DNA from 4 places in the Macrococcus bovicus genome. Region 4 is predicted to be linked to each of the others. Evidence: riboswitches for the same ligand, from Rfam matches in the RefSeq annotation. Region 4 holds a riboswitch; each other region holds the start of a gene.
What was found. Region 4 has a riboswitch for S-adenosylmethionine ahead of QSV55_RS02660 (methionine ABC transporter ATP-binding protein). Riboswitches for the same ligand answer to the same signal wherever they lie in the genome.

Region 1 (7,816 bases), 560 kb from region 4:
AAACTTCATACTTATACAAATGACTTAGGAACTGATATCGAAGTGACTGACGTTCCTGAAGAGTATTTAGAAGATGCACAAGCAAAACGTGAAGCATTAATTGAAGCAGTTGCTGACTTCAATGAAGAATTAATGGAGAAATACCTGGGTGGAGAAGAAATCGGTGCTGATGAACTGAAAGCGGCTATCCGTCAAGCGACTTGTGACGTTGAGTTCTTCCCAGTTTTAGCTGGTACTGCCTTCAAAAACAAAGGTGTTCAATTAATGCTTGATGCAGCAATTGACTACTTACCATCACCATTAGATGTTAAGCCTATCGTAGGTCATGCAGCTGATGATGAAGAACAGGAAATCGTAGCTAAACCTGACGATGCTGAACCATTCGCAGCGTTAGCGTTCAAAGTTATGACAGACCCATTCGTTGGTAAATTAACATTCTTCCGTGTGTACTCTGGTACATTGAACTCAGGTTCATATGTTCAGAATGCGACTAAAGGTAAACGTGAACGTGTAGGTCGTATCCTGCAGATGCACGCGAACTCACGTGAAGAAATCTCTACAGTATATGCTGGAGACATCGCTGCTGCTGTTGGTCTTAAAGATACAACAACAGGTGATACACTCTGTGATGAAAAAGTTCAAGTTATCTTAGAATCTATGGAATTCCCAGAGCCAGTTATTCACTTATCTGTAGAACCAAAATCTAAAGCTGACCAAGATAAAATGACTAACGCTTTAGTTAAGTTACAAGAGGAAGATCCAACATTCCACGCGCATACTGATCCTGAAACAGGACAAGTTATCATCGGTGGTATGGGTGAACTTCACCTTGACATCTTAGTTGACCGTATGAAACGTGAATTTAAAGTTGAATGTACAGTAGGTGCGCCAATGGTATCTTACCGTGAAACGTTCAAAACATCTGCTGCCGTTCAAGGTAAATTCTCACGTCAATCAGGTGGTCGTGGTCAGTACGGTGACGTTCACATCGAATTCACACCTAACGAAGTAGGTAAAGGTTTCGAATTCGAAAACGCTATTGTCGGTGGGGTTGTTCCTCGTGAATACATTCCATCAGTTGAAGCGGGTCTTAAAGACGCAATGGAAAACGGTGTTCTTGCTGGATATCCATTGATCGACGTTAAAGCGAAATTATTCGATGGTTCTTACCATGATGTCGATTCATCTGAGATGGCCTTCAAAGTAGCTGCGTCACTTGCACTTAAAGAAGCTGCTAAGAAATGTGATCCAGTTATCCTTGAACCAATGATGAAAGTTGAAATCGTAATGCCTGAAGAATACATGGGAGATATCATGGGTGACGTTACAAGTCGTCGTGGACGTGTAGAAGGTATGGAAGCGCGTGGTAACGCTCAAGTTGTTCGTGCATTCGTTCCTCTTGCTGAAATGTTCGGTTATGCAACTAACTTACGTTCTAACACTCAAGGACGTGGTACTTACTCAATGGTATTCGACCACTATGAAGAAGTTCCAAAGTCAGTTTCTGAAGAAATCATCAAGAAAAACAAAGGCCAATAAGCTTTAAGTTATCAAGATTGATTTTTGCAGTAAAATGCTTTATAAATGAGTTATAGCTTTACCTCATGAGGGTGAGAATCCCTCATGAGATATATATAAACTTATATCTAAGGAGAGATTTCAAAATGGCTAAAGAAAAATTCGACCGTTCGAAAACCCATGCCAATATTGGTACAATTGGTCACGTTGACCACGGTAAAACTACATTAACAGCTGCTATCGCAACTGTATTAGCAAAAAAATTAGGTGGGGAAGCTCGTTCTTACGATCAAATCGATAACGCACCTGAAGAAAAAGAACGTGGTATCACAATCAACACTTCTCACATCGAGTACGAAACTGAAAAACGCCACTATGCACACGTTGACTGCCCAGGTCACGCTGACTATGTTAAAAACATGATCACTGGTGCTGCACAAATGGACGGCGGTATCTTAGTAGTTTCTGCTGCTGACGGCCCAATGCCACAAACTCGTGAACACATCCTTTTATCTCGTAACGTAGGTGTACCTGCACTTGTTGTATTCTTAAACAAAGTTGACATGGTAGACGACGAAGAGTTATTAGAATTAGTTGAAATGGAAGTTCGTGACTTATTATCTGAATATGACTTCCCAGGTGATGATGTACCTGTAATCGCTGGTTCAGCATTACGTGCATTAGAAGGCGACGAAGCTTACGAAGAAAAAATCATGGAACTTATGAACGCAGTTGATGAGTACATCCCAACTCCAGAACGTGACTCTGAAAAACCATTCATGATGCCAGTTGAGGACGTATTCTCAATCACTGGTCGTGGTACAGTTGCTACAGGTCGTGTTGAGCGTGGACAAGTTAAAGTCGGTGAAGAAATCGAAATCATCGGTTTAACTGAAGAACCATCAAAAACAACTGTAACAGGTGTTGAGATGTTCCGTAAATTATTAGATTACGCTGAAGCTGGGGACAACATCGGTGCATTACTTCGTGGTGTATCTCGTGATGACGTACAACGTGGTCAAGTATTAGCTAAACCAGGTACAATCACTCCTCACACTAAATTCAAAGCTGAAGTTTATGTATTATCAAAAGAAGAGGGTGGACGTCACACTCCATTCTTCTCTAACTACCGCCCACAGTTCTACTTCCGTACAACTGACGTTACTGGCGTAGTTAACTTACCAGAAGGTACTGAAATGGTAATGCCTGGCGATAACGTTGAAATGAACGTTGAACTGATTTCTCCTATCGCGATTGAAGACGGTACTCGTTTCTCAATCCGTGAAGGTGGACGTACAGTTGGATCAGGTGTTGTATCTGTAATCGAAAAATAATTCATTCTAAATGAATGCCAAAAGCCGAAGAGGACGCTCTTCGGCTTTTTTTTAATGCTGATATTAATCAATCCTGTTACTGAGTTCAGCCATATGTTCCACAATGGTCAGAAAAGTTTTTACACCATATAGCATGCCCGCTTCATCTATATCAAAATTGGGATGATGATGGGGATAAGCTGCATCTTTCTCGTCGTTCATCACACCTGTATAAAAGTAAGTACCTGGTCTTTCCTGGAGGAAGTAGCTGAAGTCCTCACCGCCAAGTGATGGCGGCTGTATTCTGATTTCTGCAGCGTAGCCTGCCTGTTCAACTTTCTGCTTCAGCCATGCCGTTTCGGTATGCGGATTAACAAGTGCCGGATAGCCATCTGTATAATCCAGCGTCACTTCCACCTCATAGCCGACTTCCACGGCTTTGATAAGCTGGCGCATACGTGTCTTGATCTGCTCTTTCACTTCTTGAGCGTAAGTACGGACTGTCCCTGACAAGTAAGCATGTTCAGCAATGACATTGAAAGCATCCCCTGCATTAAATTCTCCGATGGTGATTACGCCGGTGGCAGTTGGATTTACAGACCGTGAGATAATGGTCTGGAACTGGGTGATGAGACTGCTTGCTGCAATAATGGCATCATGTGTCTCGTGAGGGGCGGCCGCATGTCCGCCTTTACCCCGGATATGAAGGGTGAAGCTGTCTGCATTCGCATAAGCAGGACCTGGACAGAAAGCGATGGTGCCGGTCGGTAAGTAGCTTGCTGTATGGGTGCCGAAGACATAGTCGACGCTTTCTAATACACCGTCGTCAATCATTGCACGGGCGCCTCCTGGAATGACTTCTTCTGCATGCTGATGGATCAAGACGATAGTGCCTCTGATCCTGTCTGAATGAGCCGCCAGAATTTTCGCTGTGATCAGCAGCATAGCAGTATGAGCGTCATGGCCACAGGCGTGCATGACACCTTCTACTGTTGACTTATAAGGCACATTTTTAGCATCCTGGATCGGCAGTGCATCGAAATCTGCTCTGAATGCAACAGTGGGGCCTGCCAGCTTCCCTTTAATCACACCGACTACGCCGTTACCACCGATGTCACGTTTGACTTCTATTCCTAAATTTTCGAGATAATCTGCAATATAACGCTTGGTCTGCTCTTCTTTAAAGGAAAGTTCAGGATGCATGTGGAGATAGCGTCTCACTTTTATCAGTTCATCTTGATAGTCCTCGATATGCCAGTCCATTATTTCACCCCGCTAAAATAATCTTCTACTGACTGCAGGAAGACTTTTACGGCATTCAGCATCCCTTTTTCGTCGATGTCAAACTTAGGGTGATGATGCGGAAAATCTGCCTTAAAGTTTTCATTGCGAGTGCCCGTATAGAAAAAGGCACCAGGTACGCGCTGTAAGTAATAGGAGAAGTCTTCACCCCCAAGGGAAGGTTCAAGTTCGACCAGTTCTGTGACACTTTCTATTTTTTTTGCGGCTTCGACAATCAACATCATTTCTTTTTCCGTGTTGACAACAGGTGGATAGCCCTTTAAATACTTTAAGTCATATGTGATACCCGTTGTAGTGACCAATCCTTCGAGACAGTTTTTAAGTTCCTGATACATGATGTTCTGTGTTTCAGCATCAAACGTCCGGATGGTCCCTCCAATAAAAGCAGTGTCAGGAATGACATTGTTTTGTTCTCCGGCATTCAGCATGGTAATCGAAAGGACAGCAGGTGCTGTCGGTTTTGTCTTCCTGGAGACGATATACTGCAGATCATTGCATAGACGAATGGCTGCTGCAACGGGATCAATCGTTGTATCTGGATGCGCCGCATGCCCGCCTCGTCCTTGTAAGGTGATCCAGAAGTCATCCGGAATACCGGTGACAGTTCCGACTTTATAGCCGATCTGTCCGACAGGAAGGGAACTTGAGACATGCTGACCTATAATAGCATCGACGCCTCTTAAACAATCGTCAGCTATCATCTGGATAGCGCCGCCTGGGTCCACTTCTTCAGCGTGCTGGTGAATGAAGACGAGGTTGCCGGGAATCTCATCTTGATGCTGGCTGAGTATTTTGGCAGTGATGAGCAGTACCGCTGTATGCGCATCATGGCCGCACGCATGCATGACACCAGGAACTGTTGACCGATAAGGCACTTCCTTTTCATCCTGAATAGGTAGGGCGTCGAAGTCTGCCCGAATCGCCAGTGTAGGCAGCGCAGGGTCTTTGATGATACGGCCGACAACACCGCGGCCGCCGACACCGGTCTCCACCTCTATACCTAAACTGCGCAGGTAGTCTGCAATATAGGCCGGTGTCTTTTCTTCCTGAAATGACAGTTCGGGATGCATGTGTAAATATCTGCGAATTTTAATCAGTTCATCATTATATTGATCAGCTAATTGAGTCAACATTTAATATACCTTCTTCCATTAAGATAGCTAAAAACATTTTAAGGCCTGTCGCCAGTGAATCCTCATCCAGGTCAAAGAGGGAATGATGGTGAGGCGGAGCATCTGCATGACCGGCGCCCGTTAAAAAGAAGGCGCCCGGCTTTTCCTGAAGATAATAAGAGAAATCTTCTCCAATCATCATCGGCTCTGCTTCAGCAAAAGGCAGGTTCAAGCGTTCGGCAGCGCGCTTGACGATTTCATATTCCCGGGAATGATTGACGACTGAGGGATAGCCGTCAGTATAATCCAGCTTATAAGTGATGCCTTTTGCCAGGGCGAGTCCTTGCAGCTCGTGTTCCAGTCCGTCCTTAATCTGCTGTTTGACGGCAGGATCAAATGTGCGGACAGTGCCCGTGCACGTTGCTTCGTGACTGATGATATTGAATGCGTTTCCTGCGGTCACTTTGCCGATTGTCACGACAGCAGAATCGACCGGATTGATCGTTCTTGAAACAAGTGTCTGGATGCTGGTAATGAACTGCGCCATGGCCACAATGGAGTCGACTGACGTATGAGGTTTTGCGCCATGGCCACCTTTACCGATGATCGTGACTTCGAACATATCCGGACTCGCCATCATAGGACCAGTTGTACAATGAATTTCGTGCGTATTAAATGGACTCCACAAATGCTGACCATAAATGACGTCTACATCTTCAAGTGCACCATCTTCTATCATGGGTTTCGCACCCCCCGGCGCTAATTCTTCAGCGAACTGAAATATCATGCTGACGTTACCGTTCAGTTCAGCATGGTGTTCGTCCAAAATGGACAAAAGTGATAACAGGATTGAAGTATGACCATCATGACCACATGCATGCATCACCCCCGGCACCTTCGATTTATAGGGGACATCCTTTTCGTCCTGGATAGGCAGTGCATCAAAATCAGCGCGAAAGGCCACCGTTCTTCCGCCATTCCCCTTTATTTCAGCGACTATACCCTGTCCGCCGACATGCTCTCTGATATGAAAATGAGTGAGTTTCTGTAGATGTTTCAATATATATTGATAAGTTTCAGTCTCCTGGAATGAGAGTTCTGGATACTGATGAAGATATCTTCTCTGTTCAACCAGAGAGGACAACTGCGTGTCAACAACTTGTGCTATGTCCATATTTCAGCCCCCCGTTTTCTTTAAATTCTAGCAAACCTGTTCGCAGAATAAAACAACTGTATTTTAAATCATCAGAATCGTCTGAGAAAAAGTGCATGCATGAGAGACAAGATAGCGGCCAGAAATTTCTGAAAATAGTGTTGACATTAAATAAGCAGTCCTTTAATATTCATATTAACCAAAAATTAAATAGTTCTTATCAAGAGTGACTGAGGGATTAGGCCCGATGACGTCCAGCAACCTGTCCACTGGAAAAGGTGCCAATTCCTACAGTACACCCGTACTGAGAGATAAGTAGAGATACTGATGGCGACGTTTTTCCTGTAGACAGGAAAAACGTCTTTTTTTGCTTCTTGATGATGAACAAGGGGGAAACTATGAATTTTGATGAGTATTTCTTAATGGATGAACAAGCAGTCAGCGCTTATATCAAATACAAGACGACCTTGTTTGAAACAGATGACCTGACTGTGACAGAAATCGGTGATGGCAACCTGAATTATGTCTTCAGAGTTTCTGATGGAGAACGCTCTGTCATCGTCAAGCATTCCGGTCACACGGCCCGTATCTCCGATGAGTTTGTGCTGTCGACGGACCGTACAATCAGAGAAGGACATCTGATTCAGGCACATAGCCGTTACGTCCCGGACCTTGTGCCTGACATTATTCTGATTGATCCAGTGATGAAATGTGTCATCATGGAGGATTTGAAGGATTATACGATATTACGGACAGCTCTGCAGGACGGACAGCTCTTCCCGTTTCTAGGGGAGGAGTTAGGCCGCTACTTAGCAGAAACTTTGATACGGACTTCGGATTTTATCATGCCGGCTAAAGAGAAAAAAGCACTGCAGAAAGAGATGATCAACCCGGAACTCTGTGAGATTACTGAAGACTTGGTCTATACAGAACCTTTCTACAATAACTTCAACCGTAATGAGCTGAGCGAAGACTTAGCAGCAGTGGTGGACCACATCGTCTATCAGGACTCTGCTCTTAAGGCTGCTGTTGCCCAGGCGAAGCTGAAATTTCTGAACAAAGCAGAGAGTCTGATTCATGGTGACCTGCATTCAGGGTCAATTTTTATCAACAAGTCTGGCCTTAAAGTCATTGATCCTGAATTCGGCTTCTTTGGTCCGGCAGGCTATGACCTCGGCAATATTATCGCCCATCTGTTCTTTGCACATACCCATGCCTCCTCATCAGGGCGAGTTGAACAGGCCCTCTGGATAGAGCGGACACTTGATGAGGTGCTAAGGACATTCCGCTCTCAGGCGCTCAGTATTCTCCAGCGGGAAACAATAGATGTCGCCTTGCGTGACGCCTCTATTATTGCAGGATTCATCAATGAGATTGAGAAAGATGCCTATATTGTCGCAGGACTGGAAATTATCCGC
Region 2 (7,816 bases), 360 kb from region 4:
ATGATAAGACATACAGCGGTACAGTGAGTGCTAACACAGGGCCACTGCAATACACAAAGCAAATTGGGAAAACCTCTGAAGTATCGGTTAATTACACCCTTCCTAGTGGATATAAGGTTGTATCAGAAGAAAACCTCACATATACAGGTGTCACACAAGGCTTAACAAAAATAGTCTTAAAACAAGGACCATGTGAAGCACCGACAACAGAAGCACCAACAACGGAAGCACCGACAACAGAAGCGCCAACAACGGAAGCACCGACAACGGAAGCGCCAACAACGGAAGCGCCGACAACGGAAGCACCGACAACAGAAGCGCCAACAACGGAAGCACCGACAACGGAAGCGCCAACAACGGAAGCGCCGACAACGGAAGCGCCGACAACGGAAGCGCCAACAACGGAAGCACCGACAACGGAAGCGCCGACAACGGAAGCGCCGACAACGGAAGCACCGACAACAGAGGTACCGACAACAGAAGCCCCGTCCAAAACACCTTATCCAGTAAATCCTGATGGTTATACTCCAATTGCAGACGGTAATTTTTCTAATGGTTGTAGTGTTAATTGGTATGCAAAATCTGTAATTGATACGGACTTAGTTAATATGCCTAATAACGGTTATTTCTACAAAGTTAGACATAATAGTGATGGATCTCCGAATTATGGTTATATGTCTGTTCAACACTGGGCAAATACAACAACAGGTGATTTATTCTGGAGGATACCAATTGGTACTCAATATGGCATACAAAATGCGAAAGTCGTCGTTCCATATGGTAACAACTGGACGCCTAATAAAGCATCATTCAGTATTCTGAGAGAAGATTTATTTACTCGATTTACTGAACAAACATCATTTGCAACTCAAATGAATACAAGTAATGTTAGCTATGAATTTACTGATACAGCTTTAGTGATTAATTTGGGAGATATACCGGCTGACCATCATTTTATGTTTATGTTCACAGCAAAAGCAAATGATGGAGGGGCAGGAATCAAAGCAGGAAATGAATATTACGCTGATGCTACTTTAACAGGTAATTTTGTAACTTCAGCAGATAATCCGACATGTCCTATTTTAGTTCCAACAACAGAAGAGCCGACGACGGAGGCACCGACGACAGAGGTACCGACAACGGAAGTACCAACAACGGAGGCACCAACGACAGAGGCACCGACAACAGAGGCACCGACAACGGAAGTACCAACGACGGAGGCACCGACAACAGAAGAGCCGACAACAGAGGTACCAACAATCGAAATTCCATCGACAGAAATTCCAACAACGGAGGCACCGACAACGGAAGCACCAACGACGGAGGTACCGACAACAGAAGAGCCGACAACGGAGGCACCAACGACAGAGGTACCGACAATTGAAGCACCAACGACGGAGGTACCGACAACAGAAGAGCCGACAACAGAGGTACCAACAATCGAAATTCCATCGACAGAAATTCCAACGACAGAGGCACCGACAACGGAAGCACCAACGACGGAGGTACCGACAACAGAAGAGCCGACAACGGAAGCACCAACGACAGAGGAACCGACAACAGAAGAGCCGACAACGGAAGCACCAACGACAGAGGAACCGACAACAGAGGAACCGACAACTGAAATACCAACGACGGAGGAACCGACAACAGAGGTACCAACAATCGAAATTCCATCGACAGAAATTCCAACAACAGAGGCACCAACGACGGAAGTACCGACAACAGAGGAACCAACAACAGAAGAGCCAACAATCGAAATTCCAAAAACGGAGGTACCGACAACAGAGGTACCGACAACGGAAATTCCAACAACAGAGGAACCGACAACAGAGGAACCAACAACAGAGGCACCAACGACGGAAGTACCGACAACAGAGGAACCAACAACAGAAGAGCCAACAATCGAAATTCCAAAAACGGAGGTACCGACAACAGAGGTACCGACAACGGAAATTCCAACAACAGAGGAACCGACGACAGAGGAACCAACAACAGAGGCACCAACAACAGAGGAACCGACAACAGAAGATCCGACGACAGAGGAACCAACAACAGAAGCACCAACAACAGAGGAACCAACAACAGAGGAACCAACGACAGAGGAACCAACGACAGAGGAACCAACGACAGAGGAACCAACAACAGAGGAACCAACAACAGAAGCACCAACGACGGAAGTACCGACGACAGAGGCACCAACAACAGAGGTACCAACAACAGAGGCACCAACGACGGAAGTACCGACGACAGAGGAACCGACAACAGAAGATCCGACGACAGAGGTACCAACAACAGAGGAACCGACAACAGAAGATCCGACGACAGAGGTACCAACAACAGAGGCACCAACAACAGAAGATCCGACAACAGAGGCACCAACAACAGAGGCACCAACAACAGAGGCACCAACAACAGAGGAACCAACGACAGAGGCACCAACAACAGAGGCACCAACGACAGAGGCACCAACAACAGAGGCACCAACAACAGAAGCACCAACGACGGAAGTACCGACGACAGAGGAACCAACAACAGAGGAACCAACAACAGAGGCACCAACGACGGAAGTACCGACGACAGAGGAACCGACAACAGAAGATCCGACGACAGAGGTACCAACAACAGAGGCACCGACAACAGAAGATCCGACGACAGAGGTACCAACAACAGAGGATCTGACGACAGAGGAACCAACAACAGAAGATCCGACAACAGAGGAGCCATCAACAGATTCTCCGGTGGCTGCATTACCTCCTTCTAATTCTCCTGGTGAGAATCATCGTAATGCTAAAACGGGCAGCAATTCACTTCCGTTGACCGGTGAAGAACAATCATCTATTGCTTTGATGGGTAGTATCGCTTTATTAACAGCAGGTTTCACCTTGCTCTTTATTAAGAGAAAACGAAATAATTACTAATTTAAAAAGATCAGCTCAACTAATGTTGAGCTGATCTTTTGGTTTATGCTTTTTGTTTTTTAGGGACGATTCTGCGACCTTTACCGAGAAAAATCTGAATAATGGATGCGATTAACAGAATGACATTAAAGATAATCATGATATTGAAGACATGGTGAACGGTATTCAGGGCCGCTTCTCTTAAGAGCAATAATGCTTCTTGTTTAGAATGATAGTGTGTCGGCATATTTGCTTTTAAGTCATGGCTGATAAACCAGGCAATAAAGGCAATTGCCACTGCGCCCATATAGTTACGTATAGTATGCATCGTATTGGAGCGGTGAGATGCCTTTTCAATAGGTCCATCCAGTAATGTTGCCATAGCGCCGCTGACTAAAGCCATACTGATGCCAAAACCTAACAGAAAAGCATGGATATATAACAGGTCATTCGACACATCGACACCTATAATGCGCCAGTGAATACTGACATAAAGAGTAGCGATGGAACCGAGTAATCCGAGTACACCTGCCCCGACTGCACTATATGTCAGCATTTTGATACAGCCGGATAATATAACACCGAAGAGGAAGAACAGGTAGAAATAAATGATGTGCTCGGATGACATCGTCAGGATACGCAGAAGAAAAATATTGATACCTGCTAATGCAACGACGAGCGTTAAATGGGATGAAATAGCCATAACAGCACCCGTCATCGGTTTCCGTTCATAAAGTGTGCTGAAGTGAACGATAGGATGTTCTGCTCTTGCATTCAAGATAACAAACAGAATGAATAAAATGACAGATACTGCTGCGTATGAAATAAACCACATTGAAGAAACACCTGAGATAGGTAGAAACGCACAAGCAACGGCAAGTGTCAGGGCTAGAACCACTAGTGTGATGACTTCTGGTAAATCGTAGGGATGATGTTCTTTTGAGACATAATGATCATCTTTCAGGGCGAAGACAGCAATCAGGATGCAGATGATGGCAGAGGCGATATTGATGGTATAAAGCCAGCGCCATTCCTGTGTTTCAATTGAGAAACTACCGGATATACCTCCTAGAGCATTGGCACCGAATAAGCCGACAATGACCATAAAGAGAAAGACGTTTTTATATTGCTTCGGGAACACATGAAAAGCATGCGGTAATGTTGTAAAGAATAGGACACCTGTACTGAGGCCTTGTAGACATTTACCCACAGTTAATAGATAGATATTATTGGTCATTAAGCAAAGAATGGAAGCGAAAAGAGAAAGAGAAATAAAAAGCAGAAAACTTTTTTTGAAGCTGAGCCGCTTTGTGAACAGATGTCCAAATGGAATACCGAGTGCGAAGGCAAAATTGGTCAGCACGGTCGGGACTATCAGATATTTGGAATCCAGGTTAAAAGTGGACTGAATAAGACCTTGATTCAGGCTATAGGCAATGTTCGTGAAATATTGTGAGCCGATTCCGAAGACAGTAATTACTGACAGCAGAAATATTTCGAAGCTGCGGAGTGTTTTGTATTTAATAGAATTCAATTGTGTCAACCTTTCGTAGAAATTAGGAATATGGATAAAATAATGCCATCAAATTGGACTTGAAAGTATCAAGGTCAACATGGCGGAAATGCGTCTGATATTGATAGCTTCTTGTAGTCAACGCATTGAGCAGCATGTCTGTCTTGAACTGAGGTTGGTCATGTGAAGCGAAAATAGTCTCAAAATACTGATAGAGTGTCTTATAATAGTCTGTCTCTTTAAAGAGGGAGCGCATTTCGTGCTTTTCAATGCAAAGCAGAAGGTCTTCATTGTCGCGTTTGAATTCGAGCATCAATGTCAGCATCTCGCTTAATTGTTCGCGTTTATCCTTATCAGAAGATTGAATATGATCAAAAGATGTAAAGAGATGATCAAAGTCCTCCTCCAGTAAGCTGAAGCATAGCACGCCCTTATCCTTGAAATGACGATATAAGGTACCCGCACCAATCTGGAGTGTTTGCGCAATCTGGTTCATACTGACCTGTTCCACCCCATACATTTCAAAAAGTGCAGCGGCAGTTGTTTTTATGCTGTTATAGTTATCCTGTGCATCCTGTCTCATCATTAAGTCCTTTACTGGAAATTAAACGGAGAGTTTTCCGTTTACTTTCAAGATTATAATGCTTATCTTCAATTTGCACAACTGAAAATTAAAAAATAACAGCAGAATGCATGAGCCATTTGATCGATAAAGCGTCCAGTGCAGCTCGCACGAAATCTGTTTGACAACGTCACTGTTTAATACTATATTGATAACAATCATTTAAATATGTCTTATCCAGAGAGATGGAGGGAACTGGCCCTGTGAAATCTCAGCAGCAGGCTCATCTGAGAGTACTGTGCTAAATCCATCAAGCGACAGCTTGGCAGATAAGTGATTTTCTGACGTCATTGCTGCGAAGTAATGACGTTTTTTATTTCGATTGAAGAAGAAGGGGAGAGGAAATGCGTTCTAAATTACTTGATTCTATACCAGAAAGTTATTTTGGCAAGACGATGGGCAGAAAGCTCGATATCGGCAGCAAACCGCTTATCAACACAGCGGTCGGTATACCCGATCAGAAAGTTCCGGCAGAAGTACTCGAGACGATTCAGTCCGCAGTACAGGAGCCTGCGAATAATAAATATGGTGTTTTCCGTGGTAAGGAAGCGTTGAAAGAAGCCATCCAGAAATTCTATTTAGATACTTATGGGGTTGAGCTGGATAAAGATGAGGAGATCTGTATTCTTTACGGGACGAAAAACGGGCTGGTCAACTTGCCGCTTTGTGTGATTGAACCGGGTGAAGGCGTTCTGCTGCCGAACCCGGGTTACACTGATTATCTTGCTGGTGTGAAGCTGGCCCGTGGCACGGCCTATGAACTGCCGCTCCAGCCCGCCAACCATTACTGGCCGGACTTTGATGCCCTTGATTCTGCCGTATTAGCAGATACACGTCTCATCTACCTTAATTATCCGAGCAACCCGACAGGGGCAGTTGCGACTCGTGCAGGGTTCGATGCTGTCGTCCGGCGTTTCAGAGGGACGCAGACAAAGATTGTCCACGACTTCGCCTATGCGGCATTCGGCTTTGATGCTAAAAATCCGAGCATTCTGCAGTCGCCAGGCGCGAAGGACGTAGCAGTCGAGATTTATTCACTCTCCAAAGGTTTCAATATGTCAGGTGTACGGATAGGTTTTGCTGTCGGCAATAAAGATATCATCGGTGCCCTCAATTATTATCAGGATCATACACAAGTAGGGATGTGGGGGGTCGTTCAGGAAGCGGCGGTCAGTGCACTGAAATTAGGGGAACCTTTTTTAGAGACACAGAACGCGATTTTCAGAAAGCGTAGAGATCAAGTTACAGACTTTCTCACTGAGGCAGGCATCCCGTTTGAACCGATGCAGGGCGGCATCTTCCTGTGGCTTAGAATCCCGCCCGGCTATAAAAGTGAAGAATACGTCGATTATCTGCTGAAAACACAGTCCATCCTGACGACACCGGGGCTACCATTCGGTTCAAACGGTGATGATTATATTCGGATCTCACTTGCAATCAGTGACGAGGAGATAGAAGAGTTGCTCATCAGGCTCAAGGAAACAGCAGGCCTCTATCAATAACGGAGTCTCAAGTTAATTATTTTTTTGAAGAAAAGGACTTCATACTACTTTACACGAACATATGTTCCCTTATACAATGGACTCATAAATGAGGTGGGGGAATGTATGACTATTATCAATGCAATGCTCGTGATGTACTCTGTATTGACCTTAAAAGCTTCTTTGCATCGGTCTCGTGTATCGAAAAAGGACTGAACCCACTGACAACTAAACTGGCTGTTGTCGGAGATACAAAGCGGCAGGGATCTGTTGTGCTGGCTGCAACGCCACCCTTGAAAGCGTTGGGAATTAAAACGGGTTCGAGATTATTTGAGATACCGCATCGTTCAGATATTTATATCATTAACCCGTCGATGCTGAAGTATATTCAAGTATCGAGTCGGATTTCAGCTATCGCCCTGCAATATGTGGCGCCGGAAGATTTCCATCAGTATAGTATTGATGAATTCTTCATGGATATTACAGATTCCTATCATCTGTTCGCACAGACGCCTTCTCACATGGCCCGCATTCTGCAGCAGGAGATCTATAACAAGACGCAGATATTCAGTACTATAGGCATCGGTTCAAATCCACTTCTGGCCAAGCTTGCTATGGATCTCGAAGCGAAACGCACAAGTGAAGGTGTCGCTGAATGGCGGTATCATGACGTGCCACGCAAGCTGTGGGATGTAGAACCGTTGACTGAGATGTGGGGGATCAATAAGCGGACGGAGAAGAAACTGAATAAGAAAGGTATCTTCCGTATCGGTGACCTGGCCCATTATCCAGTTGAATATTTGAAGCGTGATTTTGGCATTCTCGGCGTTGACCTGCATCTGCATGCGAATGGAATAGATGAAAGTATCATTCGGCGGCCCCATGTCATCAAAGGGAAATCTTACGGGAAGTCGCAGATTTTGATGCGTGATTATCAGTTTCATGAACTGAAGACCGTCATCAGTGAACAGATAGATGAAGTCTTCTATCGGGTCAGGGAGAAAAAGCTGTATCCGACAACGATTGCTTTTACTGTGGGCTATGCAGATAAGGGAGGCATTCATAAACAATTCACCAAGAAAGATTACTTCACATCGACCATGCAGGTAGTCAGCCTGATATGGCGGTATTTAGAAGAATATGCCGAGACAGACCGTCTGTTCAGAACAGTAGGCGTCTCGTTCAGCAATCTGCGTGACAGTCGGCTGAGACAGATGAATCTCTTTGAGGCACCGGAAGAAGTGAAGCGGGAGATTATAGAAAGTTATCTGGATGAGCTTCGCCGTAAGTATGGCAAAGA
Region 3 (7,816 bases), 130 kb from region 4:
GGACAACAGCGAATAACAGCGTAAGTGTAAATACTAAAATTTTCTTCATCGTTTTTCTCCTTTGTATTTTATATTTAACGTTTGTCTGTGCGCTTCGCCAGGAAGTCACCGATAAACTGTATTGCAAAGACTATGAGCAGAATGAAGACAGTCGATACTAAGATCACATCATTCTGACTACGGGTGAAACCTACTAAATAAGCAAGGTTACCGAGCCCACCGGCACCGATAACACCGGCGATTGCCGTAGCACCTACCAGCGAGATCGTGGTAACCGTGATACCTGAGATCAGAGCTGGCAATGATTCACGCAGCAGCACTTTCCAGATAAGTGTCCAGCGGCTCGCGCCCATCGCTTCTGCTGCTTCAATGACACCTTTATCGATTTCTTTCATACCGATCTCCACAAGACGGGCGTAGAAGGGAGCAGCGCCGATAATTAATGCAGGCAGCGCACCTTTGACCCCGCTGATCGTCCCCATCAGGACGTTGGTGAATGGAATAAGAAGCAGAATCAGAATAATAAACGGAATCGCCCGGAACAGATTGACAAAAAAGGCCATGATATTATAGAAAATCTTTGCCCCTCTTGATTTGCTGCGTGAAGCAAGGAATAACGCCGTTCCGATGATCAGACCGAATATAAAAGTGAAGATTGCCGAAATAATCGTCATATACAGCGTTTCATAAACAGCCACCCAGACATCCGGCCAGATGACATTCTCAAAACTGAACATTTCTCTTAACGTATCCATCATCGTATTATCCACGTCTTTCCACCTCCGCTTCAACGCCGTGCACCCTTAACTCGTCGAACATTCTTTCGACTTCAGCATTAAGGGCAGGCACATGTACGATCAGATGGCCGAAAGAACCGTTCTGCGTATGCTTAATGTTACCGGCAAGAACATTCGCATCCAGATCATACTTTCTGATCATCCGGCTGACAATCGGCTGCCCGGTAGAAGAACCGACAAACTTCAGGCGAAGAATCGCTCCGGTCGGATAATGTGCCATAATCTCATCGATAGAAGCTTCAACTTCAGCGTCTTTCAGATCATCTTTGACAAAGCGCTGCGTGACAGTTGACTGCGGATTTTCAAACACTTCCATGACAGGACCCTGCTCCACCACACGCCCATTTTCCATGACAGCGACCTGGTGACAGATTTTTCGGATGACCTGCATTTCATGCGTGATCAGAATAATCGTCAGTTTGAGCTGGCGATTGATGTTCACCAACAGCTCCAGAATTTCATCTGTCGTCTGCGGGTCAAGTGCACTGGTTGCTTCATCACAGAGCAGCACAGTCGGGTTATTGGCCAGCGAACGGGCAATGCCGACCCGCTGTTTCTGCCCCCCTGACAGCTGAGAGGGATAAGCATTTTCTCGGCCTTCAAGTCCGACCAGGCGGATCAGTTCATTGACCCGTGCAGTACGTTCAGTTTTAGAGACACCTGCAATTTCAAGCGGAAATGCAATGTTATCGAATACTGTACGTGACCACAGCAGATTGAAATGCTGGAAGATCATACCGATTTTCTGTCTTTTCTTTCTGAGGTCAGTCGGACTGAGCTCTGCAATGTTATCGCCACCGACGACCACATCACCCGTCGTCGGTTTTTCAAGGCCATTGAACATACGGATTAACGTACTTTTACCTGCACCTGAAAAACCGATGACACCATATATTTCACCCTCGTTGATCGTCAGATTGACATCATCAACAGCGGTTATCATTCCTTTTTTTGTTGCGAACTGCTTGACAACATGATTTAACGTAATCACTTACGTACCTCCTTTAAACGAATAAAGCGTCTTTCCCGTAAAGAGAAAGACGCAATGAGTTCATCGTCTCTCATCTTCTAAAGCGTATGCTTTATGTGAATTGGCACCATGTCATATGACGGTTGCCGGGTTTCATAGGGCACATCCCTCCACCACTCTTGATAAGAGTTATATTCAATTGTTATACATATTAGACTACAATATTTAAATCGTCAATACTTTACGAATAATTTCATAAATATTTGTGACGGATTCAAAACGATAGATGGTTTCCACTACTTCATCGTCTTTTACAATGAGCAGAACAGGCACACTCATCAGCTGATAGCGCTGCGCGAATGACGCCGCAAAATTTAAATCTACTTTCATTATATTGACTTCAATCAGTTCTGGCATGATGTCTATCATGCGCTCTGCGACCTTACATGTACCGCAGAGGGGCGTATAACCGAATATCACATAATTACCAGACGGGGCTGAAGGCAAATACTCCCTGACTTTCATCTTCCGCTTCCAGACCTTTCACTTCAAACTCATGTTTCATTAATTTTTTGGCGAGATAATCTACAGGGCAGCGGCCGACCTCACCATAAGTTGGATCAATATAGATATGCTTGCATTCACTTAAATGGCGTTTGAACCAGCTGCGAATGTTTTTCCCTGCTTTATCAGCATCAGTCATGATATAGACGTTATGGCCTGTCAGTTCATCGAGCATTTCGTCCATTTTACTGACACCCATCGTGCCGTTCGTGCAGATAATATGTACAGGTTCAGATAATACTTGTTGTAACTTTTTCTTGTCAGACTTGCCTTCCACAACTATGACTTTACTGATTACAGACATCTCATCACCTTTTCATATGCAGTTATAAAAAAATCCTTGATAAGCATCTTATCAAGGAAATTATAGCATTTACGCGTTAATCATTTCATCATATTGAGCTTGGTCAAGTAACTCATTTAATTCATCGTCACTTTCAGTCTCAACTTTAATCATCCAAGCATTTTCATAAGGAGATTCATTAACGAATTCCGGAGAATCTTCAAGTTCGTTGTTTACTTCTACAACTTTACCACTAAGCGGCGCATATAATTCTGAAACTGTTTTAACAGACTCAACGCTGCCGAAAGGTTGTCCTGCTGAAATTTCATCGCCGACTTCTGGAAGTTCAACGAAAACGATGTCTCCGAGCTCTGATTGAGCGAAGTCAGTGATACCGATTGTTTTAATGTTTCCTTCTGATTTTACCCATTCGTGATCTTTAGAATACTTTAAGCCTTCAATAGTTGCCACAAAAATCCCCTCCTAATAGTAATTACACTCTAATAATGACACAGCATGACAGCTTATTCAACATTTTTTATAGCCAGATCTGTCGATACTGTTCCTCCTTGAAACCAAGCGTAATCTGCTTACCGTTGGTTGCAAGCGGTCTTTTAACGAGCATCCCATCAGATGCCAGAAGATTTAATTTTTCATCCAGTGGTAACGCTTCCAATTTATCCTTCAGTCCAAGCTCGCGGAACTTAGTGCCTTGACGGTTGAACAACTGATCGACCTCAACACCTGTATCTTCAATCAACTTCCTGAATTCAGCAGCAGTCGGTGTCAGCTCCACAATATGAATCGGTTCAAAGCTGACGCCATGCTCCTGCAGAAACTGAGCTGCTTTTCGACATGTTGAACAATTAGGTAACTGATAAAATTTTAGCATCGTCTTCCTCCATAACAGTAAGATAGAATAATAGTACCAATATTTCGACAATAGGACAAATGTCTCTCAAGCTCATCGTTTATTTTTTGACCAAGAATGGTATATACTCAATATAAAGACAAAAAGGAGTATGACTATGAGAACAATAAGTCAATATGCAGAATTCGAAGAGATTATTAACCAGGATGAACAGATTGTTGTGAAATTCTTTGCTGACTGGTGTCCGGACTGCTCAAGAATGGACTACTGGATTGATCCGATTGTTGATGAGTACCATGATATCACCTGGTACAAAATCAACCGTGATCAAGTGCCGGAAGCTGCAACGGAAAATGACGTTATGGGTATTCCAAGCTTACTGATCTTCAAGAACGGTGTGAAACAAGCCCATCTTCATTCAGCCAATGCCAAGACCCCTGAAGAAGTGAAAGCATTTCTAGCAGAACATATCGAAAAATAAAAGCCGGCATAGCCGGCTTTTTAAAATTCACTGATTAAATTGATATTTTTACGCGGCTTGCCCGCTGTCTCTTCAGGCAGCTCAGTCAGATACACTAAACCATGAATCATCTCATGACCATGAATACCGAGTGCCTCGTTGAACTTCGGCTCAGTCAGGCTGGCAGGTGTCTTGATGCAGCTGCCGACCCCTGCATCAAAGAGTAGCAGCGATAATGTCTGCATATAGCCGCCCACAGCGAGCAGGTCCTCCAGACGCTGCTTCTGTCTACGGTCTACCGGTCCTGCAATAATAAGTATGCCGCCAAGCTTGGCAGCCATATCGATAAATGCCTGTCCTTTTGCACTGTCATTCTTAAAGTTGACTTCAGCAAAAAGGCGTCCATAAGCTGGTAATCGGTCCTTCTTCACCCAGATTACGCGCCATGGTTCACGCATACCGTGATTCGGGGCATAAGCGGCAAGCTCAATCGCCTGCTGTATCTTGGCGTCCTCAAAATGACTATCCTGCTCAAACTTTTTTATGCTTCTTCTATTAATGATCAGGTCCTGAATAGACATGAGAAAAGTCCTCCTCTAGTTGATAACTATTATCAATTATAGAGAAGGACGATTATTTTGTAAATGCTTACTGATAAATCTCCATCAAGGCCTTCAACTGCTGAACGTGCAGCTGACCCGGCGCTGCTTCTTGACCGATATGGCCATAAGTCAGCGCTGAGCCGAAGACACCGCCTGCTAGACGACTGAGTTTCCCTTGTTCACCCATCGCTATGCCGACAATATGATGATCGGAATCCTGCTTCGTTTCGTAGACAGCAGTCAGAAGCTTCAGCACGTCGCGGCCATCTTCAGGCATGACCGCAAGCTTGCTGTAATCTACGTTCAGCTGCTGCATATGCTGATAAAATGCTTTCATTTCTTTCAGGCTCGGCGTGTGGTCCATCTCATGATGAGAAACCAGCACCTGGATCCCCTTGTCATGTGCAAGGTCAATCAGCTCATTCCGCAGGTCTTCATAAAGGAAAAGCTCAATATCAATGATATCGATGTGTCCTTCTTCAATAATAGAACGGTTGAGCGCATAATATTCATTAGGTTCAAGCTTGCCCTTGCCCCCTTGACCACAGGTGCGATAAGTAAAGATGATCGGCAGATTACTGAATTTCTCTTTCAATGTCTTGAGGTCTTCCAGATAATCCGCTGTTTGGTCCCCGCCACATAGGTCAGCCCTATACTCGATAATGTCAATATAGAGCTCATTATCCTCCACTTTCTTATAGAGGTCTTCCCACTGATCCTTATCGGCGGATAAGGTCACTACAATTTTAGATTTCACATTCACTTTATCCATAACGTTCCCTCCGTTCTCATTATAAATATATACCATATAAATGCTTGAAGTAAACGAATAAAAGAGCCCTGAACTAAGTTCAGAGCTCTGGTCATGCTATTGCTGATTGACATAGTTTGTCGGATCAACAGCGTATTCATTACCGACGCCACCTGCCATACGCTGGAAATGCAGATGCGGCGCAGTGGAATTGCCTGTGCTGCCGGACAATCCAATCTGCTGGCCAGCTGAAACAGTCTGTCCTGCAGAGACATTCAGTGAATTCATGTGCATGTACCACTGATAATAGTCGCTGTCCGCTTCTTTGATGGTGACCTGATTTCCGCCGCCGTAATTACTCCAGCCAGCCTGAATAACGGTTCCGTCAGTGAGTGAGTAGACCGGTGTATTCTCAGGCATATCATAGTCGACACCATAATGCGCCCCGCCGCCGTAGTATTGACCGTAAGGCTGCATCTTACTGTAGTTCTTCAGCCAGCTGCTTGACGCTTGTGCATCATCAGATTGAGCCGTTTCAGTTGTCTGCTGTGCTGAAGAAGCTTGAGATTGTAGTTGAGTTACGTTAGTTTGAGTTGAAGCTGTGTTTTGTTTTTGAGATGATGTTTGACCTGCAGACTCATGATAGGACTGAGCTGAAGGACTTATGTTCGTCTGGCTTCCAGCCACTGGTTCTGCTTTTTCTTCATTGACATTCACAGAAGTTGGAACCTGAGCCATATTCACGTGACGACTCGGCTGTGCTATATCATAACCCTTTTTCTCAATATCTTGATGCGACTGGGATGCGGAATAGTTATTGTCCGGAATAAATATATTCAGTTCACTTTTCGGGAAATAGAAATAATGCTTTTTATGATTGCGATCCGTCAAATAGAAATACCATTCTTTATCATCAAACATGCTTTGGTCCCATTTACCATCTTTCGTATGGTGATAATCGCCCTGCATATCTTTTGTATAGTATGAACCGTATTCATAAGAATATCCTTTTACTGCCTCGTGGATCATTTCATCTGCCTGAACGTCATAACCTCCGCCTGAATAAAGTGCGAATCCGACACCAAGCGCTGAAGCTGCTATAAATTTTTTCATCTGTTCATTTCCTTTCGTGTTTCGTGATAAATTAACTCTAGCAGTCTAACAGGCTGAAATAAACACATGTAACAGCTTTGTATTGCGCTTTTAAAACGATAACAGCGATATTAATGTATTTTGTCCATTTGTTGAACATTGTTACAGAGCGTCATCTTCGGGTAATATCGAGTATGCAATATCCTCACATAAATGAACAATTGTGACAAGCCGTTTTACTGGACAGTTTCGTTTTGTAAGTCTGTTGTAATGTTTTTGGGTACAAAAAAAGTTCATCCGTTAAGATGAACTCATATATGGAGACGGCGGGAGTCGAACCCGCGTCCAAAGATCCTGCAGTTGATACTTCTACGTGCGTAGTCGCATTGTTAAGGTTTCACTATTAAGCTGACAATGGACAACCTACTTAATAGCTAGCCCGATTCATCTCTTCTGTTCAGACTCCAGGCGGAAGTGAACAGCGTATCCTACTTCAGTTGAACCTCGTGCTCAGGCACATAGGCGATGCTTGAGAGAGGTGCAGAGTGCGATTAGGCAGCTACTGCGAAATTGTTTGTTTTGCCAGTTATTATAACTGTTGTGTTGATGCGGAGACAACCCTCCGGCACGCTATACCAACCCAAGTGACCCCTGTCGAATCCGTAACGCCCCCGAAATGGTAGTATGTCATAAAACTAGCATATTTAAATATAGCAAAGAAAAGACCTTTTAACAAGTAAAAGGTCCTGATTAATCCAGTTGAGGTCTATTCTCGAAAGGGATAGCCTGAATCTCGTATGCTGCCTGAGGAAAACGTTTTTTAAGCAAGGCGATATCTGTCTTGTGTCTATCATCTAAACCGATTATTACTTTGCTTTCCTTCGTATCCGTGCCAATGAAAAAGAATTCAATCTGATGTTCTTTCACGTAGTTTTCAAGCTTGAGTCTTGCTTTTTTAAGCCCTTGAACTGAATATTCTGCATCATAGAACCCGACGTTCTTACCATATTTTTTCTTGAAGAGATCCACGTATTTCTGGTTTTGTTTCAGCTTAACGATTCCGATATAGACAACCTGCTTTTTCTCGTTAACATAAGTGCCCCCTTGTCTTGTGGCAGGGACTAATTTCAGATAGTCTTTATGGATGTCAGTAGTCAGTTTGTAGAAAGCAGCTCTTGTCATCTTAGCCGGCTGTGCTTGTGCCTGTACCGGTTCAGCAGGGACAACAGTAGCCGTTAAGGTCATCATAACAGCAGAAGAAAGCAGAAGACTTTTAATATTCATTACACACCTCTTTTTTCTTTATTGTAGCATGTAACTGTCATTTGACAATAAAAAATTAAACCTGCCCAATCCGGCAGGTTTAATATCTTTCCTTCATCGCGCGGTCCATCTCACGCTTCGCTTCCTTCGCTTTCAGGGCATG
Region 4 (7,816 bases):
TAAAGCCTGTTGTCAGCCACTGTGCAGTAGAAGTCGTAATACCAAAGTCATTGATCAGGACCGGTAAGGCGACGTTGATGAGCGTCTGGTTTAAGATTGCGACGAACATCCCGATCATCAGCGCAGTGATGATCTTAGGGATAGTGATATTTTTTCCGAAAGTTAAGTTCGGACCATGCGCATGAGCTGCTGATTCTCTTGGTGATTCTTCAGTAGCAGCGGTCTCTCTATTGTCATGTTCGCGCGCTACTTCACTGTTATAGATCACTTCTTCAGGATGCGCTTCTGTTTTTTCATGTGTACTGTGAGTTGCACTATTATAGATGACTTCCGGCTCAACATGTGTTTTGATCGGCTGCTCATAAGTCACCTTCTCCGATTGATGATTGTAGACAGGTGTTTCTTCCACAACCTGTTCTTCGCGGTCAACCGGTTTAACTTTCTTTCTTCTCAGGAAAAGGCGGTTAATAACAAAGAATACCGCCAGAGATAATAGGATATATGCAATGATAAATGAGGTCATACGATAACCTCCTTAGTTTTTATGAATGCGTACAGTTACATTCATCCCTGGTAAGATGTCTAATGATTTGTCTTTAGAAAGGCTGATTTTAACAGGCACTACTTGAGTGACTTTAGTAAAGTTCGCATTACCGTTTGAAGAAGGTAATAATGAGAAGCTAGAAGCAGTAGCATAACCAATTTGTTCTACTTCACCTTTAAGTGTTGTGTCTTTGTAACCATCAACGTATACATCAACGTCTTGACCTTTTTCGACACCATCAAGATCTGTTTCTTTAATATTTGCTGTAACGAATAATTTGTCCATGTCATAAGCGTAAGCGATAGGTGTACCAGCGCCAACAAAACCATTTTCAGTTGCTTGAGTTTTAACGATTGTACCGTCTTGAGGCATTTTAAGGTCCATTTTTGCTGGTTTGCCGTCCGCACCTTGCGTCATGACCTCACCGATTGTATCGTCCTTAGAAATTTCATCGCCGACTTGCTTGTCAAATGTAGTCAGTTTACCGGCTGCAGGACTTGCAATTGTTAATTGTGTACCGTCTACCTTTGCATTATCTGTTTTAACATAATTTGTTGCTTCATCATAGAAATGATAAGCAGCAATACCAGCAGCTGCAAGGATAAGCAACGTTAAGATATTGATTAAGACTATTTTTTTCATGTGTATTCCTCCATTTAATTTTTTTCACATAAACTATATTATAGTGAGTTTCATCACACTATCAACCAACAATATTCAACAAAGTGTTGGATTTCTTGCCATTCTTCAAATCGCAAACGATTACATTTTTTATTACAGTCTGGAACTTATCAAGTACTCGTATTGATCAGGACTACAAGTCAATGAGATTTAAAGATGAGAGTCTGTATTAACAGCTATATTAATGAAGGTTTTTATTTCTGTAGAGACTTTAGAACAGAAAAATGGCCAGTCTGTGACAGCCTCTACGTAAAAGAACACCCCGTCATCAGCACGGGGTGTTCACCTTCTCTATTTCACGCTTTCTTCGACTTCCTTAATCTCATCTGCCGTCAGCTTATGAACGACTTCGCCACCATTAGAATTTTTCTTGATCGCTTCTGCTACTTCAGGTGTCTGATAATATTCAACGATTTTTTTGTATTCGGCTTTATCTTTATTTTCAGTTTTTGCAGCGATGACATTGATGTACGGCTTTGCATTTTCAGCATCCGCACTTTCAAGATAAATCGGATCGTTCTTAGTATCGAATCCTGCTTTACCCGCTACACCATTGTTGATAATACTTGCTGCTACATCCGGTAACACTCGTGGTGTCTGCTGCGCATCAATCGCTTTGATTTTGATGTCTAATTTGTTCTCTTTTATTTTTGACGGGTCGCCTAACAGCCCAAAGTCATCATTTAATTTAATGATGCCAGCTGTTTCAAGCAGACGAAGTGCACGGGCCTGGTTAGTCGGATCATTAGGAATCGCGACTGTATCCCCTTTTTTCAGTTCCTTGATATCTTTAATCTTCTCTGAATAAATACCCATCGGTGCAAAGACAGTTGTGCCGATCGGTGTAATATCCAAGTGATGTGCTTTCTTGAATTCCTCTAAAAACGCAAAATGCTGGAATGCGTTCAGGTCAATTTCACCTTCGTTGAGGGCATTATTAGGAATCGTGTAATCCTGGAATTCAACGAGCTCTACTTTAATACCATCTTTCGCCGCTTTTTCTTTGATGATATTCCAGACTGTTTTATCTTCCCCTGTCACACCGATTTTAACTGTTTTGTCATCCTTACCTCCACACGCCGCTAAAAATACTACCACACTTAAGACAACCCAAATTAATTTTCTCATCATTTTCTCTCCTTATAATCGACTTGTGTATATATTTGCAATCTTATTGCCAATGAATTGGACGATCTGAACTAGAATGATCAGTATCAGCACCGTAATGAACATGACTGCGACATCAAACCGCTGATAGCCATAGGTAAATGCGAGATACCCAATGCCGCCTGCCCCGACAAGGCCAGCAACAGCTGAGAATTCAATCAGCGACACGGTCGTAAATGTCAGTCCCAATATCAATGCGCCTGCCGCTTCAGGGACAAGCACTTTAAACAGAATGTCGAATTTTGTTGAACCCATTGCTTCCGCTGCCTCTATCACCCCTTTATCAACCGAGATGATGTTATTCTCAACAACCCGGGCGATGGACAGTGAAGCCGCGAGCGTCATCGGGAAAATAGCTGCCCAGATGCCAATAGATGTGCCCACCAAGAAACGTGTAACAGGTATCAATGCAACCAGAAATATAATGAATGGAATCGGTCTGATGGTGTTGATCACAAAGTTTAACGCCATATTCACTGAACGATTCTCAAGGACATGGCCCCGTCCTGTTGCATAGAGCAATATCCCGAGCGGAATACCTATCATTGCTGCGAGCACCAATGTAATACCGACCATAATCAATGTATGAATGAGTTCCTGCAGAATAATCGGATAAAATTCAGATAAATCAGCTTGCAAAGCCATCAACCTCCTTGATTTCAATACCATATTGCTTCAGCTCCAGCAGGGCAAACTGGACCTTGTAATCTGAGCCGACCGCCTCTATCAGTAAATTACCGAATAAACGATCGGTCAACTCAGTTATACTGCCATACAAAATATTAAAATCGACTTCATACTTGCGGCCAATCTGGCTCAGCACGGGTTCCAGTATCTGCTGATGATTGAAGATGAATCGATATAACTTCCGTGAGGGTTCTACACCTTTTGGCACATGGTCATTCAGCACAGAATGGACAAAACGTTTCGTCGTCGGATGCACGGGATTCGTGAATAGGTCAAAGACTTTGTTCTGTTCTACAATACGCCCTTGTTCCATGACCGCCACTTCATCGCAGATTGTCTTGACGACTTCCATTTCGTGCGTAATGAGTACGATGGTGATGTTCAGTTCCTGATTGATACGTTTCAGAAGACGCAGGATTTCATCCGTTGTTTCGGGGTCCAGAGCAGACGTCGCTTCATCACAAAGCAGAATTTCCGGATTCGTTGCAAGCGCACGGGCGATACCGATACGTTGCTTCTGGCCACCTGACAGCTGAGCCGGATAATCATGTTTCTTATCTGACAAACCGACAAACTGAAGTAATTCATCGACGCGCTGATCCAGTTCTGCTTGTGAATACTTTTTGGTCAGCTTCAGTGGATATTTAATATTATCTGCGACTGTCTTTGCCTTAAAAAGGTTGAACTGCTGAAAAATCATGCCGATATTCTGCCGTCTTTTTCTGAGCAGCTGGGGTTTTAAGGTAGTGATGTTTTCACCATCTACTATGATGCGACCGCTCGTCGGTTTTTCGAGCTTGTTGATCAACCGGATCAGAGTGGACTTACCGGCGCCTGAATAACCCACAATGCCGAATATCTGTCCTCTCTCTATATTCAGTGTCACATCTTGCAGTGCCGTCACTGTTCCTTTCTTCGTCTGAAACTGTTTTGATACTTCATCAATTTCAATAATTGCCATGGTAGCCTCCTTAAAAATCAAAAAAAAGACCTTTTAGCCAGAAGCTAAAAAGTCTTAAACGTCCTTTTATCTGCCAAGCTAAGCTTGATGGAATTAGCACAGTGCTCATTTCTGAGTCCGCTGCTGAGATGTCATCGGGCCATATCCCTCGATCTCTCTTGATAAGTTTTATGAAGTTATACTCATAGTACATGGACATGAATAAAGTGTCAACTTCTTTTTTTAATTTTCGCAATCTTGAATCTATGATAAAATAAGTGACTATAATAGAGATAAGAAGTAGGTACTTATGACAGACAAACAAACGCTGATACAAGAACAGTTTTTAAAACTACTGGAACAACATCGTTTTCGTGAAATTACTATTAAAATGATCTGCGAAGAAGCGCATATCAACCGCTCCACTTTTTATACATACTATCTTGATAAATATGACTTGCTGGATAATATGATTGAACAGCATCTATCAGAACTCAACTTAATCGGCAGTCAGTTTGCAGAAGCCATAAAGACGGATTCTGATACTCTACGTACTTCATCACGCCTTTATTTGAATCATTTGTTCTCATATATCTATGAGAATCAGAGTTTTTTTCGTACATTGATGACAGTTCATCCGGCTCAGAACTTCACACAAAAATTTATGGGGGTTCTGAAGGAAAACTACATGCACATCATTATGGATCATCACCTTCAGGATCCTGAGCATTTTGTCAATTACACGTTAGGTGGCCAGTTTGGAATTATTTATTTCTGGCTGCAGAATTATTGCGTCGAGCCCCCGGAGAAGATAGCAGATATCGTCTATCGTAACATTCTCAAGACAAATCGTTAATTTATTGTAAAACTCAGCTTTTGATCGATTGTTTCCTGTATAATAAAATCACTAAACTACTGGGGGTCCTGAATGAAGTATATTAAACGCACACTTGCATTGACCATGCTTTCCACTATTCTGTGCTCTTCTTACGCACAAGCAGACACATTAAGAATGGGGCATATTAAAGATACTAACTCCATTATCATCACCAGTATGAATGCGATGACGAAAAAAGTCGCAGGTGATTATGTGAACTATACGCTTTATGTCAATGATAAAGTGATGATCAACCAGCAACCTTATTATCGTGTCCAGGTGACGCCTGACATCAACAATGCAATCGGCTACGTTGCAGCAGACGACCTCGTGATTCGCCCGGTTAAAGATGCAGCAAAACCTGATACAACGCTTCAGCTTTCAGCCAGCACAAAGGTCTACAGCGTTCCTGAAGGGACAGACAGACAAATCATAGACCGCGCACCTAAAGGTGAAAGCGTTACAGTGAATCAGTCACTGCAGGTCGGAGATACACTCTATCATGAAATCACCCGGACTACCGGTTTAACAGGGTGGATAAAAGCTGACCACCCTACATCGCAGCCGGCAACTAAGAAATCTGAGATCAAACATGCTGTCAGCCAAGAGCAGAAAGTCAGCAAACCAGCCCAACCGAGCATTAAGAAGCCAGTGACTAAAACAGAAATTAAGGCCACCCCTATTGCAGGGGCACGCATGGTCACAGCCAGTCTTGAAGATGCTTACAAAGCGCAGATGAGACTGACACCAAGACCACAGACCTCTAATGGTATCAAGTGGTATAACGCACCTAAGACAGCCATTCTTGAAGCGATGGATACTGGCAAACTGGCAGCTGACAGCATCAACCGTTACCAGTTCCTTAATCTGACCGAACCTCAAGGTCTCTCTGTGGAGCAGCTCAATTACCTGCTTCAAGGTAAAGGTATTTTAGAAGGACGTGGACAGGCATTTAAAGTGGCCAGTGAACATTATGGCATCAATGAAATCTATTTAATTTCACATGCTTTGCTGGAAACAGGTGAAGGGACAAGTGAACTTGCACAAGGCAAGAAAGTGAAAGGTGCTGACAAAAAGAAGAAATATTACAACATGTTCGGCATCGGCGCCTTTGATAAACATGCAGTGAAATACGGCGCGCAGTATGCAGCAAATGTCGGCTGGGATACACCTGATAAGGCGATCATCGGGGGCGCAAAGTTCATTGCTACAGGTTATTTAAGCGAGTCACAGAACACACTGTATAAGATGCGCTGGAATCCGGATGCACCCGGACAGACACAATATGCGACTGATATCCACTGGGCACATGCCAATGCAAGATACCTGGTCCAGTTCTATCAGCAGTTAGGGCTGGAAGGCACCCATTTTGACTTCGTTCAGTACAGCAAATAAAAATAGACGTTCAGCCATATAGCTGAACGTCTATTTTTTAAAAACTGGAGAGACCGGTGAATTCCTGCAGACGATAGAGCACTGTCTTCCAGAACGATACTTCTTTCTTCACATCATAGCTATCTGTCACATGTGCCCGGTCATTATTCCACTTAGCATCAAAATCAGCATCCAGCTGCTTAAAGACAGGGAGATCGGATTTACCTGACAGGATGACATCTGTCTCCATATTATAATCCGCCAAATTTCTACGCGTAAAGTTCGCACTGCCGACAAATAAGGTGGAAGTCTGTTGCTGATCGTTTGCTATCAGCAAGTATTTGCTATGGAACTGCTCACCATGTGACACCGCCCATTTCACCTGAATACGGTCATCACTTTTCGAGACCAGTTCATGGGCGACCGGCTTATTGGGGATACCCGGCTTCTCTTTGCCGAATGCTTCTTTATTGACATCAAGAATCAGCTTGATATTGACACCACGCTCGGCTGCCCTGAGCAGTGCGTCAATCATATCTCGGTCAGACAAATAAAACATTCCTATCTTCATCGTGTCATTATCATTCGTTCTCTCAATATATTCAAGGAGTGCCTCTTTAATCTTCCCTTCCGTGACAAGGGTCGTTTCGTAATCCATCGTATTATTAAATGCACGGTTACGAATAGTAAAGTCTTCTCTTTCCAGGCTGCCTCCGCTCATATTGATGGCAGCAACCTCGCTCCTGATCAAGTCCTCCTGAATACGGCCGGACATTTTAACCGCGATATTCTGATGATGGCCACTCGGATTATGAGGATTACTGCTGGCAATAACAGCGGCTTTTTCAGTCACCAGTGTCTTGCGATGATTCGCCTTAAAATTAAGCAGTTCTGCCATTCCCCTCACTGTTACATCAGGCGCCTTCTTTGAGAAAATATTGGTCAAGTGGCCATTCTCACTGTTACCTAAGAAATAAAATGTTGAGCGCCATAAGCCTGAATAAAGCGGGTTAGAATCGCGTAATTTCGTTAAATCTGTTTCATAGACATAAATATCATGGGCGCGCATCTGTTTATAATGGAGCGGCGTATAGCTGCCATAAACAGAATTAATAGGATCGGTCAGCACGTATATCCGTATATCCGGATTCTCCTGTTTTTTCCTGATCAAATGTCTGGTGAGCTCGCCAGCCAGGTCAGGAAACTTCACTCGCCCGTCATAGGCATCATTAAATAAAAACATATCCAGTATGATGAAATCATCTGCCTCATCAATCGTCTGGAAGATTGTACTGAAAATTTCCTGGTCGTACTGCTGGCCATAAGTATGATCAAGCAATAGCTTCACATCATTGGTTCTGCTGGGCTCAAAACGTTTGGACAGACCAACTGGCATCGGCTTCAGCACATTAAAAACTGTAACAGCCGCAACAATTAAAAACAGGCCGCCTACTATCCATTTACCGACAGGCTTTTTCTTCTGTGATCTTGATTTCTGCCGCGCAGAAGGACTCTTGCTATTTTTAGGGGCAGATTTCTTCGCTGT

Region 1: it holds a riboswitch for S-adenosylmethionine, as region 4 does, so the genes downstream of both, mtnK (S-methyl-5-thioribose kinase) here and QSV55_RS02660 (methionine ABC transporter ATP-binding protein) in region 4, are expected to answer to the same signal.
Region 2: it holds a riboswitch for S-adenosylmethionine, as region 4 does, so the genes downstream of both, QSV55_RS00750 (aminotransferase class I/II-fold pyridoxal phosphate-dependent enzyme) here and QSV55_RS02660 (methionine ABC transporter ATP-binding protein) in region 4, are expected to answer to the same signal.
Region 3: it holds a riboswitch for S-adenosylmethionine, as region 4 does, so the genes downstream of both, QSV55_RS03340 (methionine ABC transporter ATP-binding protein) here and QSV55_RS02660 (methionine ABC transporter ATP-binding protein) in region 4, are expected to answer to the same signal.

What each region holds. Positions count from the first base shown of each region.
Region 1 covers NZ_CP128470.1:1,947,772-1,955,587, reverse strand. The annotation lists gene fusA (elongation factor G) at 1-1,539, shown strand, start outside; gene tuf (elongation factor Tu) at 1,665-2,852, shown strand; gene QSV55_RS10655 (M20 metallopeptidase family protein) at 2,916-4,094, opposite strand; gene QSV55_RS10650 (amidohydrolase) at 4,094-5,266, opposite strand; gene QSV55_RS10645 (amidohydrolase) at 5,247-6,419, opposite strand; SAM riboswitch class I at 6,613-6,716, shown strand; gene mtnK (S-methyl-5-thioribose kinase) at 6,797-7,816, shown strand, end outside.
Region 2 covers NZ_CP128470.1:61,839-69,654, forward strand. The annotation lists gene QSV55_RS00735 (LPXTG cell wall anchor domain-containing protein) at 1-2,921, shown strand, start outside; gene QSV55_RS00740 (MFS transporter) at 2,965-4,434, opposite strand; gene QSV55_RS00745 (TetR/AcrR family transcriptional regulator) at 4,457-4,996, opposite strand; SAM riboswitch class I at 5,206-5,311, shown strand; gene QSV55_RS00750 (aminotransferase class I/II-fold pyridoxal phosphate-dependent enzyme) at 5,380-6,537, shown strand; gene QSV55_RS00755 (Y-family DNA polymerase) at 6,639-7,816, shown strand, end outside.
Region 3 covers NZ_CP128470.1:550,438-558,253, reverse strand. The annotation lists gene QSV55_RS03350 (MetQ/NlpA family ABC transporter substrate-binding protein) at 1-49, opposite strand, end outside; gene QSV55_RS03345 (methionine ABC transporter permease) at 75-770, opposite strand; gene QSV55_RS03340 (methionine ABC transporter ATP-binding protein) at 763-1,788, opposite strand; SAM riboswitch class I at 1,856-1,956, opposite strand; gene QSV55_RS03335 (YbbN family protein) at 1,993-2,196, opposite strand; gene QSV55_RS03330 (toprim domain-containing protein) at 2,252-2,635, opposite strand; gene gcvH (glycine cleavage system protein GcvH) at 2,705-3,085, opposite strand; gene QSV55_RS03320 (arsenate reductase family protein) at 3,153-3,506, opposite strand; gene QSV55_RS03315 (thioredoxin family protein) at 3,643-3,966, shown strand; gene QSV55_RS03310 (nitroreductase family protein) at 3,987-4,526, opposite strand; gene aroD (type I 3-dehydroquinate dehydratase) at 4,594-5,319, opposite strand; gene QSV55_RS03300 (M23 family metallopeptidase) at 5,416-6,411, opposite strand; RNA gene ssrA (transfer-messenger RNA) at 6,706-7,063, opposite strand; gene QSV55_RS03290 (hypothetical protein) at 7,141-7,674, opposite strand; gene smpB (SsrA-binding protein SmpB) at 7,754-7,816, opposite strand, start outside.
Region 4 covers NZ_CP128470.1:423,685-431,500, reverse strand. The annotation lists gene QSV55_RS02680 (DHA2 family efflux MFS transporter permease subunit) at 1-523, opposite strand, end outside; gene QSV55_RS02675 (biotin/lipoyl-containing protein) at 536-1,186, opposite strand; gene QSV55_RS02670 (MetQ/NlpA family ABC transporter substrate-binding protein) at 1,517-2,353, opposite strand; gene QSV55_RS02665 (methionine ABC transporter permease) at 2,366-3,031, opposite strand; gene QSV55_RS02660 (methionine ABC transporter ATP-binding protein) at 3,021-4,034, opposite strand; SAM riboswitch class I at 4,104-4,208, opposite strand; gene QSV55_RS02655 (TetR/AcrR family transcriptional regulator) at 4,330-4,875, shown strand; gene QSV55_RS02650 (N-acetylglucosaminidase) at 4,948-6,291, shown strand; gene QSV55_RS02645 (phospholipase D-like domain-containing protein) at 6,329-7,816, opposite strand, start outside.